3 regions of the Enterobacter nematophilus genome follow, and region 1 is predicted to be linked to each of the others. Evidence: predicted binding sites of a transcription regulator. Region 1 holds the regulator's gene; each other region holds the start of a gene.

Region 1 (7,044 bases):
CCGAGGGCGCGCATGATGATATACGCCGCCACGCCGCCGATGATGTACGCCAGCAGAACGCTTGGACCGGCCATTTTGATGGCATCTGCCGAGCCATAAAAAAGACCGGTGCCGATAGCAGAGCCCAGCGCCATAAAGCGGATGTGGCGCGTGCTCAATCCACGTTTAAGTTTGTTAGTGCTTTCCATTTAAATCTTGCCATTCAACACGAAAAAAACAAAAAACCACGGGGCCTTAAGCCCCGTGGTTAAACAGTTTGTTGCCGTTGATTAATGAGCGTTCGATGCGACCTGACGCCCTGCAGCACGATCCCAGATAACCGCCAGAACCAGTGCAACAACGGTAGGCATCAGCCAGGCCAGGCCCTGCTCGGACAGCGGCAGACGCTGTGTCCAGGCTGGCAGAATTTCAGCGAACGCTGATGCTTTAATCCCGTCAAGGATACCAAAAATCAGGCTGATAAACATGGCTGGCGCAATAATTCGTGAGGAGTTATGCCACCACGGACGGGTGAAGCTCAGCACCACCAGCACGATGCACGGCGGATAGATCGCCGTCAGCACCGGAATAGAGACCTGAATCAGGTGGCTCAGACCGAGGTTAGACACCGCCATGGAGAAGATGCCGAGGATAAACACCAGGGTACGGTAAGAGAGCGGCAGATACTGCGCAAAGAACTCTGCACAGGCGCAGGTCAGGCCAACCGCGGTTACCAGACACGCCAGGAAGATCAGCGCCGCCAGCAGCATGCTGCCCGCCCCACCGAAGGTGTGCTGAACGTAAGCGTGCAGGATAGCCGCACCGTTCGCGTTCTGATCGACCAGCATCGCGCTATCGGAGCCCAGGCGGAACAGCGCCAGATACAGCAGCGTCAAGCCCACACCGGCCATCAGGCCAGCCCAGATGGTATAGCGGGTCAGCAAACGCGCTTCGGTCACGCCGCGGGAACGCGCGGCGTTAACGATAACGATACCAAACACCATCGCGCCCAGCGTATCCATCGTCAGGTAGCCGTTCACAAAGCCGTTAGAAAACGCGGCGTTTTTATAGGCATCCATCGCGTCGCTAATCGGGCCGGCTGGCCAGATGATGGCCGCCACGGCCAGCACGATCAGCGCCACAATTTTCAGCGGCGCCAGGAAGTTACCGACCGTGTCCAGCAGCTTGCCCGGATAGAGGGAAACCAGAATAACGATGGCGAAATAAATCAGGCTGTAGATGAACAGCGGCATCGCGCCGTCGCCGGTCAGCGGGGCGATACCCACTTCGAAGGAAACGGTCGCGGTACGCGGGGTAGCAAACAGCGGACCAACGGCCAGATAGCAGACGGTTGCCAGCAGAACGCCAGCCACTTTGCCAATCGGGGTGCTGAGGCTATCCACGCCGCCACCGACTTTCGCCAGCGCGATAACGGTCAGTACCGGCAGACCCACGGCAGTAATCAGGAAACCAAACGCGGCGGTCCAGACGTGTTCACCCGCCTGTAAGCCAACCATTGGAGGGAAAATGATGTTGCCTGCGCCAACGAACAGCGCAAATGTCATAAAGCCCAGCGCGATAATGTCACGCGATTTTAAGTGATGGGTCATAAAACCTTACTGCCTGTGGATGTGGTGTTGAAAACGTTGAGATTTTCGATTTCCCTGACGGGACGATACAGCCGAAAATTTGCTCAATTTCAGCGGGAAATGCTCCCGTCCTGGCGTGGAGAAGAATAGTTTTTCGATTTACCACGCAAATACAGTCGGTCTGACAGTATCTGGGGGGCAATTTAAACGCTTATAACGTTTAAAGGCAAGGAGGGATCGCAAAACCAGAACAATATGCCAGTATGAAAACGCACACCAGAACAATGCGCTAATTATAGGAAAAACCCATGGCTAATCATGCGAACAAAAAACAGCCAACCGTATAAAATTCACACGCGTTTCGCTTGACTGCAAAGCAAACGGGCCAGCGATTGCTGACCCGTGGAAAGGTAAAATGACACGCCTGCCGTCAGGCGCTTTTTTTGGCAATTAATCGTTCCGGGATAACGAAACTGAAGCGGGTTCCCTTACCCAGGGTACTCTGGATATCAAGACGGCTTTCATGGTGATTCACCGCGTGTTTCACAATCGCCAGCCCCAGGCCGCTCCCCCCCGTCTGCCGCGATCGCGCTTTATCCACCCGGTAGAAGCGCTCGGTCAGGCGCGGAATATGCTCCGGGGCGATCCCCGGCCCGTTATCCTCCACGCTAAACTCGGCGCCTGCCGGCGTATGCTGCCAGCGCACCACGATATCCGTCCCTTCCGGCGTATGGTTTACCGCGTTGTACACCAGGTTGGAGATGGCGCTACGCAGTTCATCCTCGCTGCCCAGCACCTTCAGCGTATTGTCGACGTCAAAGGTCAGCTGATGTTTTTTATGGCTTAACGTCTGCGCTTCACGCTCGACGACGCGCAGCATCATGGGCACATCAATGGTGTCATTCAGCGCAAGCGACGGCGCCGCTTCAATCTTCGACAGCGTCAGCAGCTGCTTCACCAGCCCTTCCATACGGTGCGTTTGCTCGCGCATCGTATGCAGCGCTTTTTCACGCGGCGCGCCTTCCAGGGTTTGCTCCTGCATCATCTCCAGGTAGCCCTGCAGCACGGTCAACGGGGTGCGTAGCTCGTGGCTGACGTTGGCGAAGAAGTTACGACGCGCCCCTTCCAGCTGGTGCATCTGGGTCACGTCGCGCGCCACCATCAGCCACTGGCGATCGCTGTAGGGCATCACGCGGATTTCCAGATGGCGGCCGTTATTCAGCTTCAGATTGTGGGGACGGGTGAAATCACGCTTTTTAAGATACAGCGTGAACTCGGGATAGCGCAGAAGGTTGAGGATGTTCTGACCATTATCGTCCGGCCAGCGCAGGCCCAGCAGCTGTTGCGCAAGCCCGTTACACCAGAAAATAGTTCCTTCTTCTGTCGTCAGGATCACCGCATCCGGCAGCGACTCTGCGCCGCTGCGAAAGCGTTTGATCAGGCTTCCCAGCTCGCGACGGCGCTTTTTATTACGCATCTGCATCTGGTGCAGGCCGTACAGCAGCGGCTCCCAACTGCCGCTTCCCGGCGGCGGCGTCATACTGCGGTCAACCCACAGCCACCAGGAGAGACGAAGCAGGTTCCAGAAATGCCAGACTAACAGCCCGGTAACCGCCGCCAGCAGAAACCACGGCAGGTGCCCAATAATGGCCCCCAGAAGGAGGGCCGGAATACAGCATAAGATCAGTTCAAAGACGAGCCTTTTCCATGACAGACGTTCCAGCACGCGTCACACTCCTGTCATTGTTCAGAAACGGGTCGAGAAACGATAACCCGTGCCGCGGACCGTCTGTACCATGCGATCGTGGCCGCTCAGTTCCAGCGCTTTTCGCAGGCGGCGGATATGTACGTCAACCGTCCGGTCTTCGACATACACGTTAGTTCCCCAGACGTTATTCAGCAACTGCTCGCGGCTGTAAACGCGTTCCGGATGGGTCATAAAGAAGTGCAGGAGTTTAAATTCGGTAGGCCCCATGTCGAGGGGATTTTCGCCGGTCATCACGCGGTGTGACGTAGGATCAAGGCTCAGGCCCTGCATCTCAATCACCTCTTCCACCGCCATCGGCGAAATACGGCGCATGACGGCCTTAATGCGGGCAACCAGCTCTTTCGGAGAGAAAGGTTTAGTAATGTAATCGTCCGCGCCGGTCTCCAGACCGCGCACGCGATCCTCTTCCTCTCCGCGCGCCGTGAGCATCACAACCGGGATGTCGCGGGTCAGCGCTTCACGCTTCAGGTGTTTGATAAACTGCAGTCCGGAGCCGCCGGGCAACATCCAGTCAAGCAGAATCAGATCGGGCCAGGGTTCATTCAGCTGGTTCACCGCGCTGTCATAATCTTCCGCTTCAACCGGCTGGAAGCCATTTTGTTCGAGCACGAAGCACACCATTTCACGAATTGGAGCTTCATCTTCTACGACCAGAATACGTCTCGCCATACTTTGCCCTGTCTTATCTTATTTAAGTTACAAGTTTGTAATGCGGCGCCATTATGCGTCAGATTTATGACAGATTTATGAAAAACAGTACCACTATAAATGGCAAACTGTTGTTTTATTACAGCGGTTATTTTCCTCTCCCTGACAGTTTATAATCGCCCGCATCGTTTTTCGCCACGGATCTCCTATGCGCATACTTCACACCTCGGACTGGCATCTGGGTCAAAATTTTTACAGCAAAAGCCGTGCGGCTGAACATGAAGCGTTCCTGAACTGGCTTCTGGAAACGGCCCAGGCGCACGAGGTGGATGCCATTATTGTGGCGGGTGACATTTTCGATACCGGTTCGCCGCCGAGCTATGCGCGTGAATTGTATAACCGCTTCGTGGTGAACCTGCAGCAGACCGGCTGTCATCTGGTGATTGTCGCCGGTAACCATGACTCCGTCGCCACGCTCAATGAATCCCGCGATATCCTGGCGTTTCTCAATACCACCGTGGTCGCCAGCGCCGGGCACGCGCCGCAGATCCTGAAAAAACGCGACGGATCGCCGGGCGCGGTACTGTGTCCGATTCCCTTTTTACGCCCGCGGGACATCGTACAAAGCCAGGCGGGACTGTCGGGCGCGGAAAAGCAGCAGCATTTATTACAGGCCATCACCGACTATTATCACCAGCAGCACGCACAAGCCTGTGCCCTGCGCGGTGAACAGGCCATTCCGGTCATTGCCACCGGGCACCTCACCACCGTCGGGGCCAGCAAAAGTGACGCGGTCCGCGAGATCTATATCGGTACGCTTGATGCCTTTCCCGCGCAAAACTTCCCGCCCGCGGACTACATCGCGCTCGGGCACATTCACCGCGCCCAGGTCATCGGCGGCTGCGAGCATATCCGCTACTGCGGTTCCCCTATTTCGCTCAGCTTCGATGAAACCGGCAAAGCCAAATCCGTACATCTGGTGAGCTTTGATGAGGGCAAACTCAGCGCCGTCGAGACGCTGGAAGTGCCGGTCACCCAGCCGCTGGCGGTGCTGAAGGGCGATCTTGCCGCGATTACGGAACAGCTTGAGCAGTGGCGCGGCGCGGAGCTTAACCCGCCCGTCTGGCTGGATATTGAAATCACCACCGATGACTACCTGCACGATATGCAGCGGAAAATTCAGGCGCTGACCGAAGAGTTGCCGGTAGAGGTGTTGCTGGTGCGCCGCAGCCGCGAGCAGCGCGAGAAAATTCTGCTCGGCGCCCAGCGCGAAACGCTCAGCGAACTGCGGGTAGAGGAGGTATTTGAACGCCGCCTGTCGCAGGAAGAGATCGATGATGCGAAGCGCGTCAGGCTCAACGAGCTGTTCAGCCATACCCTGCACGCCCTCAATGACGAGGAAGAAAACGCATGAAAATTCTGAGCCTGCGCCTGAAAAATCTCAACTCCCTTAAGGGCGAGTGGAAAATTGACTTCACCGCGGAGCCTTTTGCCAGCAACGGCCTGTTTGCCATCACCGGCGCAACCGGCGCGGGTAAAACCACCCTGCTCGACGCCATCTGTCTGGCGCTCTACCACGAAACGCCGCGCCTGAATAAGGTCTCTCAGGCGCAAAACGACCTGATGACGCGCGATACCGCCGAGTGCCTGGCGGAAGTAGAGTTTGAGGTGAAAGGCGTCGCCTATCGCGCCTTCTGGAGCCAGAACCGGGCGCGCAACCAGCCGGACGGGAACTTGCAGGCACCGCGAGTGGAGCTGGCCCGCTGCGAGGACGGCAAGATTCTGGCCGACAAGGTCTCGGATAAGCTGGAGCAAACCGCGGCGCTCACCGGGCTGGACTACGGCCGCTTTACCCGCTCAATGCTGCTCTCGCAGGGGCAATTTGCCGCCTTCCTGAATGCCAAACCGGCCGATCGCGCAGAACTGCTGGAAGAACTCACCGGCACCGAAATCTACGGCCAGATTTCCGCGATGGTGTTTGAGAAACACAAAGCCGCCCGCAGCGTGCTGGAAAAATGCGAGGCGCAGGCGGCGGGCGTCGTGCTGCTCAGCGAAGAACAGCAGCAGCAGTTGCAGCAAAGTTTGCAGGCGCTTACTGACGAAGAGAAAACCCTGCTGGCCCAGCAGCAAAGCCAGCAGAAAGATTTTCAGTGGCTTACGCGCCATGACGAGCTCTTGCGGGAGCAGCAGCGCGTTACCGCCCTGCAGCAGCAGGCGCAACAGGCGCAGTCGAACGCGGCGCCGGAACTGGCAAAACTCCAGCTTGCCCAGCCCGCCGCCCAGCTCCGTCCGCTCTGGGAGCATCAGCAGGAGCAAACCGCACGTCTGACGCAAACCCAGCAGCGAATTAACGAAGTAAATACTCGCTTACAGGCCAAAACCGCACTGCGCGCGCGGATCCGCAATACCGCTCTGCGTACCCATGAGCGGCTACAGGCCGAACTGACGGCGCTGGCGCAGTGGCTGGCGGAGAACGAGCGTTATCGCCTGCTGGGCCAGGAAATTGCCGGCTGGCGCGCCCAGTTCTCACAGCTAAATCGCGACAAAAGTCAGCTCGCCGCGCTTGCTGCGCGGATGACAGAGCTTCGTCAGAAGCTGGCTGAGATGCCGGAAAATACGCTGACGCTGACGGCGGATGAGGTCAGCGCGGCCATGGAGCAGCAGTCCCGGTCCCGCACGCTGCGCCAGCAGCTGACGTCGCTGCATGCCCGCTATCAGCCGCTGCAAAAGCGCCTGAGCCAGAACGGTGAAAGCGTGCAGAAAGCGCAGGCGGAGCAGAGCAAGCTCAATGAAACCCTGGCGCTGCGCCGCCAGCAGTACAAAGAGAAACATCAGCACTATCTGGACCTGAAAGCCCTGTGCGAACGTGAAGCGACGATTAAAGATCTGGAAAGCTATCGCTCACAGCTTGAGGCAGGCAAACCCTGCCCGCTGTGCGGCTCCCACGAGCATCCTGCCGTGGAGACCTACCGGTCGCTTGAGCTGACGGACAACCAGCGTCGCCGTGATGCGCTGGAAAAAGAGGTCGCCGCGCTTAAAGATGAAGGCCTGCTGGTACTG
Region 2 (7,044 bases), on a different contig from region 1:
CCGAAAACCAGGGTCTGAACCGCACTGCAAGCAACAGCGACTACGGCTTCTCCTATGGCGCGGGTATGCAGTTCAACCCAATCGAAAATGTTGCTCTGGACTTCTCCTATGAGCAGAGCCGTATCCGCAACGTTGACGTTGGCACCTGGATCGCGGGCGTAGGTTACCGCTTCTAATCACTTCGGTGAGCTAATAAAAAATCCGCCCAATGTGGCGGATTTTTTTTGTTTGTACCCTCTCCCAGTGGGAGAGGGCCAGGGTGAGGGCATCAGACCGCACGAGACCGCACAGCTTACTTACTCTTAATATCAAAAATATCCGTACCCAAATGGTTGTAGTCAACTTTCTGTAACTTGAAGTTGGTAACGTACACTGGGGGCGCTTTCTTGTTGGAGATAAACGGGTAACTATTTTTTATCTCTTTGGCCTTAATCCCCGTCCACTGCGAGAAGAACTGCAGGAAATCATTCGCCGAGCGCCGCGCTTTGATAACGCGATGCGTTTTATCATCACTCGACAGCACCATAAACGGCACCTGGAAATTCTGCTGGAACTGATCGTCGTGCGCCAGATACTGCACTTCTTTGCCACGCTCTTTGAACGCCAGCCCGTGATCCGAGAAATAGACCACGGAGAAGCTTTCGCCCGTGTTGCGCAGCTGATCGTAAAGCTTGCTGAGCAGTTCGTCGGTTTGCGTCATGGTGTAGAGATAGCAGGAGGTCTCTTTAGACTGCACAAACTCCGCGTATTTCCCGCCAGTGCGATCGCAGGCCTGCGGGTGCGACCCCATCAGGTGCAGGACAATCAGCTGCGGCTGGGTGCGTGGGGTAGCAAAGACCTGCGCTGTCATCTTCAGCAGCGCCTCGTCTTTGGTGTTTTTGTCGGCTTCAAAGTCGCCGCTCTTCAGGAACTGCACTTCGTCAGCACGCTTGGCAATACTGGCGATGGCCGTGTCGTATTCGCCAATTTGACCCTGATTGGAGAACCACCAGGTCTGAAAACCGGCGCGGTTGGCCAGGGTGACGAAATTATCCTGAAACTGAGGTTTGCCATCCACCACGCGGTTCAGCGTCAGGCCGAGCGATTTCTGCGTTGAACCGCTGGCCGCCACATAATCGGTAAACAGGGTACCGTTGACCGAGCTGGCAAACGGCGTGTTATTCCAGTGCCCGCCGAAGGCGCCCAGTGCGTCGCGACGTGCGCTCTCGCCAATCACCACCACATAGGTATGGTATTTCGGCTTCACCGCCAGCACGTTCCAGGTGTCTTTCATATTGGAAAGTTCAGCCATGCGCGCCTGCTCGTCGAGAACCTCTTTATTGTTCACGACGACGTCTTTCACGAAGCGGAAAACCGGATAGCCGATATTGATGAGCCTTAGCTTACCGTCCCAGGGAATATTCTGGATAGGGGCGACGAACGCCACGGCAAGGCTGAAGACCAGACAGAGTATTTCGATTTTACCCCAGGATTTTTTCTCGCCCGACCGACGGCGGATGGCGATAACGCCCAACGCGAAGATAAATAACCCTACCACGTAGCTGTACCAGGGGAAGATCGTCAGGATCTCCGTCGACTCTTCCATATTGGTGGAGTGCAGCGCGAGAAGGGTATTAAAGTTTGGCGAGCCGTAGGCCTGGCCAAACGGGAAATACATCGCAGCAACCAGCGAGCAGACCCCCACCAACGCTTTCTGCACGCGCGGGGCCGCTCGCCACAGCACATGCAGGATGCAGGTGAAAGCCACTGCATAAAGCAGGCTGAAGGGATAGCCGAGCGCAAAGTTAATCAGCAGCGACTGCAAAAAGTAAAATCCCGTCCACGGGCTTAAGGCCCGGCTGCGGGTAACGATGGTATCTAACAGGGTTACATTCATAGGTCACTATCACAAAAACGCCATGTGCTCACCCTGGCGCCAAGGGTCAAAGCCTGCCGGACAGTGCGTGGAAAGGGAATGAGAGGTCCGCTTCAGCGAGCCGCAAATTGTGCAGGGCTGCAAGAAGATAGTGCGAGCGTGAATTAAGGTCAACAGTTGCTAAACAGATGTTTTGCGAGGGGGGCTGCAAATCCGCAAAAATTATCGGGAATTGGTCAGTTTACAGCGGAAGTGTGACAGAAAAATGAAGCGGCGTACCGCAACGCCGCTTAGTGGGAAGGTTTGTCGTCCTGATGCGGTTTGTTGTTAAACATATCGCACAGCATGTTCAACAGCATTAAGCGCACTTTAAAAGGAGAGTGGGTAAACACGGTCATACACCTCTTGAATTCGTTCATAAGACCTCCTGATGTTTGATCCCTTCGATCCGTGAAGGGTGACTGCATTACATACAGATATAGCACAGGCTATATTGTATAGCTATGGCTATTTCGTTAATTTTTTGTGCTTGCAGAGCTATGGTTTACAATGTGCGCTCTCGATACCGGGCGCTGGAAGCGTCACCCCACTGAGGAAGTACAATGAACCGTCGCGCAGGTAAGCCAACCATCAAAAAAACGACGCAACTGGTGAATGTTGAAGAACATGTCGAAGGTTTTCGCCAGGTCCGTGAAGCGCACCGGCGTGAACTGATTGATGATTATGTTGAGCTGATTTCCGATCTGATCCGCGAGGTTGGGGAAGCGCGTCAGGTTGATATGGCCGCCAGGCTGGGGGTTTCGCAGCCAACAGTCGCTAAAATGTTAAAACGTCTGGCCTCGGTAGGCCTGATCGAAATGATCCCCTGGCGCGGCGTGTTTCTGACGCCGGAAGGGGAGAAGCTTGCGCAGGAGAGCCGCGAGCGCCATCAGCTTGTCGAGAACTTTTTGCTGGTGCTGGGCGTCAGCCCGGAAATTGCCCGCCGGGATGCGGAAGGAATGGAGCACCACGTTAGCGAAGAGACGCTGGTGAAGTTTCGCGAATTTACCCTTAAATATGGTCCCTCCGCTGAATGAAAATCCCTGGACTGCAGGCCCTGTCACGCGATCGTTTCTTCCATCTCTTATTAATCACTGGCGCCGGGTTAAGCCTGTTTGTGCCGTTTGCGCCACAGGCCTGGTCTGCGGCGATTGACTGGCGAACCATCATCACCCTGAGCGGGTTAATGATGCTGACCAAAGGGGTCGAGCTGAGCGGCTATTTTGACGTCCTGGGGCGTAAAATGGTGCGCCGTTTTGCCACCGAGCGCAGGCTGGCCCTGTTTATGGTGTTCTCCGCCGCGGTGCTGTCGACGTTTCTGACCAACGATGTGGCGCTGTTTATCATCGTGCCCCTCACGCTCACCCTGCGTAAGCTGTGCGAGATCCCTGTCAGCCGCTTGATCATCTTTGAAGCGCTCGCCGTTAACGCCGGTTCTCTGTTGACGCCCATCGGTAATCCGCAAAATATTCTTCTCTGGGGACGTTCCGGCCTGTCATTCGCCGCCTTTACCTGGCAGATGGCGCCTCTGGCGCTGGTGATGATGCTGTCGCTGCTGGCGGTCTGCTGGTTCGCGTTTCCGGATAAAAAGCTGCAATACCATAGCGGGACCACGGGCCCGCAGTGGCAGCCGCGGCTGGTCTGGAGCTGTCTCGGGTTATACATCGTCTTTCTGTTCGCCCTGGAGCTGAAGTATGAGCTGGCGGGCGTCCTGCTCGTCGCCGCGGGCTTTGTCGTGCTGGCGCGGCGCGTGCTGGTGAGCGTGGACTGGACGCTGCTGCTGGTCTTTATGGCGATGTTCATCGACGTGCATCTGCTTATTCAGCTTCCGGTGCTGCAAAACGTTCTGCACAGCGTCAGCGGTCTGTCGCAGCCGGGGCTGTGGCTGACGGCGATTGGCCTGTCGCAGTTTATCAGCAACGTGCCTGCCACCATTCTGCTGCTGAACTACGTTCCGCCGGACACGCTGCTGGCCTGGGCGGTCAACATCGGCGGGTTTGGGCTGCTGCCCGGCTCCCTGGCAAACCTGATCGCCCTGCGGATGGCCAACGACCGCCGCATCTGGTGGCGCTTCCACCTCTGGTCGATTCCGATGCTGCTCTGGGCTGCGGCGATTGGTTTCGGACTATTCCTTCTCATATAGTGCGCAATTTGTCAGTTTTTCCTGGCAAATGTATAGCAACGTCCTAGCTTTAGTGAACGGCATAGTGTGATGCCGCTCACTGACAGGACCGTTGCTGAACTATGGCAGAAGAACAAAATCCGCCTGCTGACGAGCAGGAAAAAAACAATAACGAGCGTAAACGCCCGGGCAAAAAACCGTTAATTATCCTCGGCATTGTCGTGGTGGTGATGGTTATTGTGGCGCTGGTCTGGTGGTTTTTAACCCGTAACGAAGAGACCACCGACGACGCCTTTACCGACGGCGACGTGGTGACGATTGCCCCCAAAACGGCGGGCTACGTTACCGAGCTTCGCGTGCGCGATAACCAGCGCGTAAAAAAGGGTGACCTGCTGGTGGTTATCGATCCTCGCGATACCACCGCCCAGCGCGATCAGGCTCAGGCCCAGCTTGGGCTGGCTATCGCGCAGCTGCATCAGGCCCAGGCGCAGCTGGCGCTCTCGAAGGTGCAGTATCCCGCCCAGCGTGACGAAGCCAAAGCGCAGGTGCTGAAAGCGCAGGCCGATCTGGCGAACGCGCAGGCAGAGTACCGGCGCCAGCGCGGCGTCGACCCGCGCGCGACCACCCAGCAAAGTATTGATTCCGCGAACGCTCAGCTGCGCAGCGCCCAGGCCGGTCTGGCCAGCGCCCAGGCACAGCTGGAAGTGGCGGAGCAGATACAGCTGCAGATTCGCCAGCAGGAGACCAACGTTGAAGCCCGCGAACGTCAGGTCGATCAGGCCAAAGCGCAGCTGGAAACCGCGAACCTGAACCTCTCTTATACCGAAGTCCGCGCCCCGTTCGACGGCTTTGTCACCAAACGCAACGTGCAGCCCGGCACGCTGGTGCAGGCGGGCACCGCGCTGTTCTCGCTGGTTTCCCCGAACGTATGGGTCGTGGCGAACTTTAAAGAGTCCCAGCTTGAGCGCATGAAGCCCGGCGATAAGGTCAGCGTCTCCGTGGATGCCTGGCCGGATATGGAGCTTGAAGGCCATATCGACAGCATCCAGCAGGGCAGCGGCTCGCGCTTCTCCGCCTTCCCGTCGGAAAACGCCACCGGTAACTTCGTGAAGATTGTTCAGCGCGTGCCGGTAAAAATCGTCATTGATAAAGGTCTGGATCCGAACAAGCCGTTGCCGCTGGGGCTGTCGGTTGAACCGAAGGTTACCGTGGAATGACGGATCACAGCCACGATAACTGGAAGCCCGCCAGTAACCCGTGGGCGGTGGCGATTGTCGTCACCCTGGCGGTGTTTATGGAAATTCTGGACACCACCATCGTCAACGTCGCGCTGCCGCACGTGGCGGGGTCGCTTTCGGCCAGCTATGACGAATCCACATGGGTGCTGACCAGCTACCTGGTGGCGAACGGCATCGTGCTGCCCATCTCGGCGTTCCTGAGCCGGCTGTTTGGCCGCAAGCAGTTCTTCCTCATTTGCATCGTGATGTTCACCATCTGCTCGTTTCTGTGCGGCATTGCCACCGAGCTTTGGCAAATCATTCTGTTCCGCGTGATGCAGGGCTTCTTTGGCGGCGGGCTGCAGCCCACCCAGCAGTCGGTGCTGCTCGACTACTTCAAGCCTGAGGACAGGGGCAAAGCGTTTGGCCTTTCCTCCATTGCCATTATCGTTGCGCCGGTGCTCGGCCCGACGCTGGGGGGCTGGATCACCGACAACTACTCCTGGCGCTGGGTGTTCTTTATCAACATCCCGGTGGGGATTGTCACGGTGCTGGCGATCTACCAGCTGCTGGAAGATCCGCCGTGGGAGAGCAAATCAAAAGAGAAGCTAACGATCGACTGGACGGGGATCGGCCTGATCGCCCTCGGTCTCGGTTGTTTGCAGGTGATGCTCGACCGGGGCGAGGATGACGACTGGTTCTACTCGAACTTTATCCGCACCTTCGCGGTGCTGACGCTGGTCGGCATTATCGGCGCAATCTACTGGCTGATGTATGCCAAAAAGCCGGTAGTTGACCTCCACTGCATGAAAGACCGCAACTTCGCGATCTCCAGCCTGCTGATGGCGGGGATGGCGATGATCCTCTACGGCAGCTCGGTGGTGATTCCGCAGCTGGCGCAGCAGGATCTGGGCTATACCGCCACCTGGTCCGGGCTGGTGCTGTCGCCCGGCGCGGTGCTGATCGTGCTGACCATCCCGCTGGTGCTGAAGCTGATGCCGGTGGTGCAGACGCGCTGGATCATCGCCTTTGGCTTTACCTGCCTGGCGGTGTCGTTCTTCTGGTCGCGCACGCTGACGCCGGATATAGACTTCGAAACGCTGGTGCTGTTCCGCAGCGCCCAGTCGATTGGTCTGGGGTTCCTGTTTGTGCCGCTCACCACCATCGCCTTCATTTCTATACCGAGGCGGCTTAACGCCGATGCGGCGGCGCTGTTTACCATGTTCCGCAACGTGGCGGGGTCCATCGGTATTTCGCTCTCGACGGCCGCCATCACCGAACGCGCGCAGGCGCACAGCGCGCACCTTGCGTACCACGCCTCGCCGTTTAACGAGCAGTTCCAGCTGGCGATACGCGAAAGCGCCCAGGCGATCCAGAACTTCACCACCCAGGTGGGCGACCCGACCGGGATTGCCACCGGGCGGATGTACCAGACGATGATCGAGCAGTCGCGCTTTCTGGCCTACATCGACGTCTTCACCATCCTGAGCGCGGTGGCCTTGTTACTGATTCCGTTTTGTTTGTTGCTCTCGCCGGTTAAGAGCGAGGGGAGTGCAGGAGCACACTGATGATACACAGACGTTTACACCCCCTGATGATTATGATGCTGCTGGTAGGCTGCGCCGTCGGGCCGGACTACCAGCAGCCTGCGCCGCCCGCCGTTACGCACTGGAACGATAAGGGCGACAGCGCGGTGAAATCGCAAACCACCTCCGCCGCGACGAACCCGCGCTGGTGGAAAACCTTCAGCTCGCCGCAGCTCGACAGCCTTGTCGAGCGCGCCATCGCCGGGAACCTGACGCTGCAGCAAA
Region 3 (7,044 bases), on a different contig from region 1:
CGAGGCTGCCGCGAGATGGGGCTGAAAATCCAGAAAGCCGCTGATGCCCACCACCCGCACGCGCGTGGCAGTTAAGGGGGCAACGGGCACCTCCTCCGGGCTGAGCCACGCGGAGCGCAGAGTGCCGAGCGGCGTAATGCGCTGATGATTTTGCCGGGCGCTTCCCTGCAGACGCGCGCCGCAGTCCGCCAGCAGCGCTTCGGCTTCCAGCGCAAAGCGGTCAATATGCTGTGCGCCAATCAGGTGGTAGGGGTGTTCCGGCGGCAGTCTGTCGCGGTACGCTTCATTCACCAGGTCCAGCGAGCCCGACGAGAAGTGCAGGGCGCTCTGGCCGCGGGTGATAATGGCGCAGCGCAGCCCCTGCCTCGTGAGTTTGATGCCGCAGAGCAGGCCTGCCAGCCCGCCGCCGACGATGACGGTGTCAAATTTCATCGTGTTGCTCCTTCTCCAGGCCGCAAAGCCCCTGATAGACCCAGCGGGTAAATTCGCTTTCGCGCAGGGCATCTCCCCAGGCGACAGGCTGAATGCCTTTCCAGCGCTCGTTCAAAAATGCGCTGAGCTGATCGAGCGACTGGGTGGCGGTGGTGGTATGAAAACGCTGCAGCAGCCCGGCCGCACGACAGGCGCACAGCTCGCCCTGGCAGGTTCCCATTCCGACGCGGGTGCGGCGGCGGAGATCGAGCAGGCTGTTGACCGTCAGGTTCTCTACCGCGTACTGCACCTCGCCTGCGGTAACGGCTTCGCACTCGCACACCAGGCTGCGGCTCAATCTTCCTTCACCGAGCCACTGCGGCGTTCTGTCGCCGTGGCGGTAGATGGCCGAACCGCGCAGCGGCGCGGGCAGGGAGATGATTTTTTGCAGCGTTTTTTCGGTAGACTGGCGCGATCCCGGCAGCGGCTGTTCTGCCGTAACGCACGGTTCGGTATTTCCGAGCTTGCGGCAGACGGCATCGGTTGCCCACTCGGCCATCAGGCGGTAGGTCATCAGCTTGCCGCCGGTGATGGTGATAAACCCGTCCATGCCGTCGCGCTCGGCGTGATCGAGCAGCACGATGCCCCGGCTGACGTTACGTCCGCTCGGATCGTTATCGCTGGCGACAAGGGGACGCACGCCCGCGTAGGCGCGCAGAATACGCGTTTGCGCCATCACCGGCGCCAGCTTTTCCCCTTCGCGCAGCAGGATGTCGACCTCCTCGGCGGTCACGCGGTTGACGTCAATGTCGCTGTAGTCAACGTGCGTTGACGTCGTACCGATGAGCGAAATGGTGTCGCCCGGCACCAGAATGTCGGCGTCAGAAGGCTTGCGGCAGCGGTTGATGACGTGGTTATTGATGCGGTGGTCGAGGATCAGCAGCGACCCTTTTGCCGGGAACATGCGGATGGATAAATCGGCGTATTCCGCGATGCGCTGGCCCCAGATCCCCGCCGCGTTGACCACCACGGCGGCGTGCAGCTCGCCGTGCTCGTTGTACTGCGTATCAAACACCCGCACGCCGCAGATGCGATGCCCTTCGCGGATAAGCCCGGTCACTTCGTGCCCGGTCAGAATGCGCGCGCCATGCTCGCGGGCGTCCAGCATGTTGGCGGCGGTCAGGCGGAAGGGGTCAACGGTGCCGTCAGGCACTTTCACCGCGCCGATCAGCGCCGGGTTTACCGACGGCTCCAGCCGCCGGGCCAGCGCCGGATCCACAGCCTCAGCCTGAATGCCCGCTGCAGTACAGGCGGTTATAAAGGTTGACTGAAAGGCGAGGTCATCTTCGGGAAGGGTAATAAAGAGGCCGTCGGTCGGCTCTATGCAGTGCCGGGCGATACGCTTGAGGATCTGGTTTTCAGCGATACATTCGCGCGCGGATTCACCGTCGGTGACCGCATACCGTGCGCCGCTGTGCAGCAGGCCGTGGTTTCGTCCGGTTGCGCCCGTGGCAATATCGTGGCGCTCCAGAAGCGTGACGCTTAATCCGCGAAGGGCGCAGTCGCGTGCGATGCCGGCGCCGGTTGCGCCACCGCCAATGATAATCACATCGCTGTAGCGTGGATCGTGAATTGTCATTGCCTTTCCTCTATGTTCGTTTTTTAGCATTTAGCCACATAGATCGTGTGGTTTGTTTGATTTCGAACATAAACGCGCGAAATTCGAAACTAAAACGTGATTTCATGCGCTTTTTTGCGCATTCTGTCATATTTCTGTAACAATCTGTGCGTTGATTCACAGTAACAAACCGCATGTTTTTTTAACATCCCCGCCTCTGTAACCGGGCGCGAGATGCCTGGTCATTTTTTTGAAAGGCCACGGAGGCTGTTATGCTCAGTATCTTCAAACCTGCGCCGCATCGGGCGCGTCTGCCAGAGGCAGAAATTGATCCGCTATACCGTCGTCTGCGTTGGCAAATTTTCCTGGGGATCTTCTTCGGGTACGCGGCGTACTACCTGGTACGTAAAAACTTTGCGCTCGCCATGCCGTATCTGGTGGAGCAGGGCTTTTCACGCGGCGACCTGGGATTCGCGCTGTCGGGGATCTCTATCGCCTACGGTTTTTCTAAATTCATCATGGGTTCGGTGTCCGATCGCTCGAATCCGCGCGTGTTTCTCCCTGCCGGTCTGATCCTGGCGGCAGCGGTGATGCTGTTCATGGGCTTTGTGCCGTGGGCGACGTCCAGCATTGCCATTATGTTTGTTCTGCTGTTCCTCTGCGGCTGGTTCCAGGGGATGGGGTGGCCGCCGTGCGGACGCACCATGGTGCACTGGTGGTCGCAGAAAGAGCGCGGCGGCATTGTATCGGTGTGGAACTGCGCGCATAACGTCGGGGGCGGGCTTCCACCTCTGCTGTTTCTGCTGGGGATGGCCTGGTTCAACGACTGGCACGCGGCGCTCTACATGCCTGCCTTTGGCGCTATTCTGGTGGCGATTATTGCTTTTGCGCTGATGCGCGATACGCCGCAGTCCTGCGGCCTGCCGCCAATTGAAGAGTACAAAAACGACTATCCGGACGATTACAGCGAGAAGCACGAAGAAGAGCTGACCGCGAAACAGATCTTCATGAAGTACGTGCTGCCGAACAAGCTGCTGTGGTACATCGCGGTGGCGAACGTGTTCGTTTACCTGCTGCGCTACGGCATCCTCGACTGGTCCCCGACCTACCTGAAAGAGGTGAAGCACTTCGCGCTGGATAAATCCTCCTGGGCGTACTTCCTGTATGAATACGCCGGGATCCCGGGCACGCTGATTTGCGGCTGGATGTCGGACAAAGTGTTTAAAGGCAACCGCGGCGCGACGGGCGTGTTCTTTATGACCCTGGTCACCATTGCCACCGTTGTTTACTGGCTCAACCCGCCGGGCAACCCGTCCGTAGACATGGCCTGCATGATCGTTATCGGCTTCCTGATTTACGGTCCGGTAATGCTGATTGGTCTGCACGCGCTGGAGCTGGCGCCGAAAAAAGCGGCAGGCACGGCGGCAGGCTTTACCGGTCTGTTTGGCTACCTCGGCGGCTCGGTCGCGGCGAGCGCCATTGTGGGCTATACCGTTGACTTCTTCGGCTGGGACGGCGGCTTTATGGTGATGATCGGCGGTAGCGTGCTGGCGGTTCTGCTGCTGGTTATTGTGATGATCGGCGAGAAACGTCACCACGCGGAAGTGCTGGCGCGTCGTCAATAAGGAGCATTGCGATGAAATTAACTCAATTAACCACCGGCCTGCTGCTGGCAGGCCTGATGACAGGCTCCGCGCTGGCGGCGGATAAAATCGTTATCGCCCACCGCGGTGCCAGCGGCTATCTGCCGGAGCATACGCTGCCGGCGAAAGCGATGGCCTATGCCCAGGGCGCGGATTATCTGGAGCAGGATCTGGTGATGACCAGGGACGACCAGCTGGTCGTCCTGCATGACCACTATCTTGACCGCGTGACCGACGTGGCGGAGCGTTTCCCGGACCGCGCGCGCAAAGATGGTCGTTATTACGCCATCGACTTCACGCTGGATGAAATCCGCTCTCTGAAGTTTACCGAAGGCTTTGAGATTGAAAACGGCAAGAAGGTGCAGGTCTATCCGGGACGCTTCCCGATGGGCAAATCCGACTTCCGGATCCATACCTTCCAGGAAGAGATTGAGTTTGTTCAGGGGTTGAACCACTCTACCGGGAAAAACATCGGTATCTACCCGGAAATCAAAGCGCCGTGGTTCCACCATCAGGAAGGAAAAGACATTGCCGCGAAGACGCTGGAGGTGCTGAAACAGTACGGCTATACCAATAAGAAGGACAAAGTTTACCTGCAGTGTTTTGACGCCGCCGAGCTGAAGCGCATTAAAACCGAGCTGGAGCCGAAGATGGGGATGGATCTCAATCTGGTGCAGCTGATTGCCTATACCGACTGGAACGAAACCCAGGAGAAGCAGCCGGACGGGAAGTGGGTGAACTACAGCTACGACTGGATGTTTAAGCCAGGCGCGATGAAGCAGATTGCGCAGTACGCCGACGGCATCGGGCCGGATTACCACATGCTGGTGGCGGAAGGCTCAACGCCTGGCCACGTGAAGCTGACGGCGATGGTGAAAGAGGCGCACGCCAGCAAGATGCAGGTGCATCCTTACACGGTGCGTGCAGACCAGCTGCCGCCGTATGCCACGGATGTGAATCAGCTTTACGAGGTGTTGTATAAGCAGGCGGACGTGGACGGGCTGTTTACGGATTTCCCGGATAAAGCGGTGACGTTCTTAAAATAGAAAAAGGGCCGTAAGGCCCTTTTTTACATCTCGATCTCAATATCGCCTTTTGCCCGGCAGCAGCAGGGCAAAATTTCCCCATCACTGATAAAGGCCAGCGGCTCGGTCAGCCAGTCCACCTGGCCTGCGACCAGACGGCAGCGGCAGGAGCCGCAATAGCCTTCACGACACTGGTACTCTACCTCCACCTGATGCGCTTCAAGCGCCACCAGCAGGGAAGGGTGCTCTTCCTGGCACAGCACTTCGGTGCCAGAAAGGCTCAGCGTTACGCGGCTCATCAGAGCTGGAAGTCGCTCAGGTCGTCGGTGTTGACTTCTGAATCAATCTGACCGACCAGATAAGAGCTCACTTCCACTTCCTGCGGCGCAACCTGAACGTTATCGGACACCAGCCAGGTGTTGATCCATGGAATCGGGTTAGAGCGCGTCTGGAACGGCAGGTCCAGACCAACCGCCTGCATGCGGATGTTGGTAATGTACTCAACGTACTGGCACAGGATGTCTTTGTTCAGGCCAATCATGGAGCCGTCGCGGAACAGGTAGTCTGCCCACTCTTTCTCCTGCTGGGCCGCCAGCACGAACAGGTCATAGCACTCCTGCTTGCACTCTTCGGCGATTTCCGCCATCTCCGGGTCGTCCGTACCGCTGCGCAGCAGGTTCAGCATGTGCTGGGTGCCGGTCAGGTGCAGGGCTTCATCACGGGCGATCAGGCGAATGATTTTGGCGTTGCCTTCCATCAGCTTGCGCTCGGCAAAGGCGAAGGAGCAGGCGAAGCTCACGTAGAAGCGGATCGCTTCCAGGGCGTTAACGCTCATCAGGCACAGGTAGAGCTGCTTTTTCAGCGCGCGCAGGTTCACGGTAACGGTTTTGCCGTTCACGCTGTGGGTGCCTTCGCCCAGCAGATGCCAGTAGCTGGTCATCTCGATCAGCTCGTCGTAGTAGTGCGCAATGCCTTCCGCGCGCTTCTGGATCTGCTCGTTAGTAACGATATCGTCAAACACCACCGCCGGATCGTTCACGATGTTGCGGATGATGTGGGTGTAAGAGCGGGAGTGGATCGTCTCGGAGAACGCCCAGGTTTCCACCCAGGTTTCCAGCTCGGGAATGGAGATCAGCGGCAGCAGCGCCACGTTCGGGCTGCGGCCCTGAATGGAGTCCAGCAGCGTCTGGTACTTCAGGTTGCTGATGAAGATATGCTTTTCGTGATCCGGCAGCGACTGGTAGTCAATACGGTCGCGGGAAACGTCCACTTCTTCCGGACGCCAGAAGAAGGAGAGTTGCTTTTCAATCAGCTTTTCGAAGATGTCGTATTTTTGCTGATCGTAGCGTGCCACGTTGACCGGCTGGCCGAAGAACATCGGCTCTTTGAGCTGGTCGTTTTTCGTCTGTGAAAAGGTGGTATATGCCATGAGTGTGTCCTGTCTTACGAAATAAAGGCGGGGATATCCCCGCCCTTCATTAGATCTTACATGCGCCGCTTTCGCAGCCATCGTCCTGAATTGACGGTACCAGGTCGTCCTGCGCGTCTTCTGCACCGTCACGGGTGTTGTGATAGTACAGCGTTTTCACGCCAAATTTGTAGGCGGTCAGCAGGTCTTTCAACAGCTGCTGCATTGGTACCTTGCCGGACGGGAAGCGCGTCGGGTCATAGTTGGTGTTGGCAGAGATCGACTGGTCGATAAACTTCTGCATGATACCCACCAGCTGCAGGTAGCCGTCGTTGTTTGGCATCTCCCACAGCAGCTCGTAGTTGTTGCCCAGCGTTTCGTAATCCGGCACCACCTGACGCAGCACGCCGTCTTTTGATGCTTTGATGCTGACGTGACCGCGCGGTGGCTCAATACCGTTGGTGGCGTTGGAGATCTGCGAAGAGGTCTCGGACGGCATCAGGGCAGAGAGCGTGGAGTTACGCAGACCGTGCGTTTTGATGGACTCGCGCAGGCCTTCCCAGTCCAGGTGCAGCGGCTCGCTGACGATCGCATCCAGGTCTTTCTTATAGGTGTCGATCGGCAGAATGCCTTTTGCGTAGGTGGTTTCGTTGAACCACGGGCACGCGCCTTGCTCTTTCGCCAGCTCGTTAGAAGCTTTCATCAGGTAGTACTGAATGGCTTCGAACGTCTGGTGCGTCAGGTTGTTAGCGCTGCCGTCGGAGTAACGCTTGCCGTTTTTCGCCAGCCAGTAGGCGAAGTTGATCACGCCGATACCCAGAGTACGACGGCCCATCGCACCGCGTTTAGCGGCCGGGATTGGGTAATCCTGGTAGTCCAGCAGGGCATCCAGCGCGCGAACCGCCAGCACGGCCAGCTCTTCCAGCTCGTCCAGGCTCT

The links. Region 1 encodes PhoB, which activates phosphate uptake and scavenging genes when phosphate is short. Its sites were predicted from a motif close to CTGTCATAAAACTGNCNNAT; they were not measured.
Region 2: the regulator PhoB is predicted to act here: its motif matches at 1,883-1,902, upstream of OSH03_RS05320 (phosphoethanolamine transferase).
Region 3: the regulator PhoB is predicted to act here: its motif matches at 2,174-2,193, upstream of glpT (glycerol-3-phosphate transporter).

Annotation. Positions count from the first base shown of each region.
Region 1 covers NZ_JAPKNE010000006.1:118,860-125,903, reverse strand. Annotated here, with positions in the region: gene proY (proline-specific permease ProY) at 1-188, opposite strand, end outside; gene brnQ (branched-chain amino acid transporter carrier protein BrnQ) at 270-1,589, opposite strand; gene phoR (phosphate regulon sensor histidine kinase PhoR) at 1,999-3,294, opposite strand; gene phoB (phosphate response regulator transcription factor PhoB) at 3,316-4,005, opposite strand; gene sbcD (exonuclease subunit SbcD) at 4,193-5,398, shown strand; gene sbcC (exonuclease subunit SbcC) at 5,395-7,044, shown strand, end outside.
Region 2 covers NZ_JAPKNE010000001.1:1,118,370-1,125,413, reverse strand. Annotated here, with positions in the region: gene ompX (outer membrane protein OmpX) at 1-176, shown strand, start outside; gene OSH03_RS05320 (phosphoethanolamine transferase) at 293-1,876, opposite strand; gene mntS (manganase accumulation protein MntS) at 2,146-2,274, opposite strand; gene mntR (manganese-binding transcriptional regulator MntR) at 2,458-2,931, shown strand; gene OSH03_RS05305 (anion transporter) at 2,928-4,037, shown strand; gene OSH03_RS05300 (HlyD family secretion protein) at 4,139-5,233, shown strand; gene OSH03_RS05295 (DHA2 family efflux MFS transporter permease subunit) at 5,230-6,801, shown strand; gene OSH03_RS05290 (efflux transporter outer membrane subunit) at 6,801-7,044, shown strand, end outside.
Region 3 covers NZ_JAPKNE010000002.1:111,856-118,899, forward strand. Annotated here, with positions in the region: gene glpB (glycerol-3-phosphate dehydrogenase subunit GlpB) at 1-432, opposite strand, end outside; gene glpA (anaerobic glycerol-3-phosphate dehydrogenase subunit A) at 422-2,050, opposite strand; gene glpT (glycerol-3-phosphate transporter) at 2,302-3,654, shown strand; gene glpQ (glycerophosphodiester phosphodiesterase) at 3,666-4,718, shown strand; gene yfaE (class I ribonucleotide reductase maintenance protein YfaE) at 4,742-4,996, opposite strand; gene nrdB (class Ia ribonucleoside-diphosphate reductase subunit beta) at 4,996-6,126, opposite strand; gene nrdA (class 1a ribonucleoside-diphosphate reductase subunit alpha) at 6,176-7,044, opposite strand, start outside.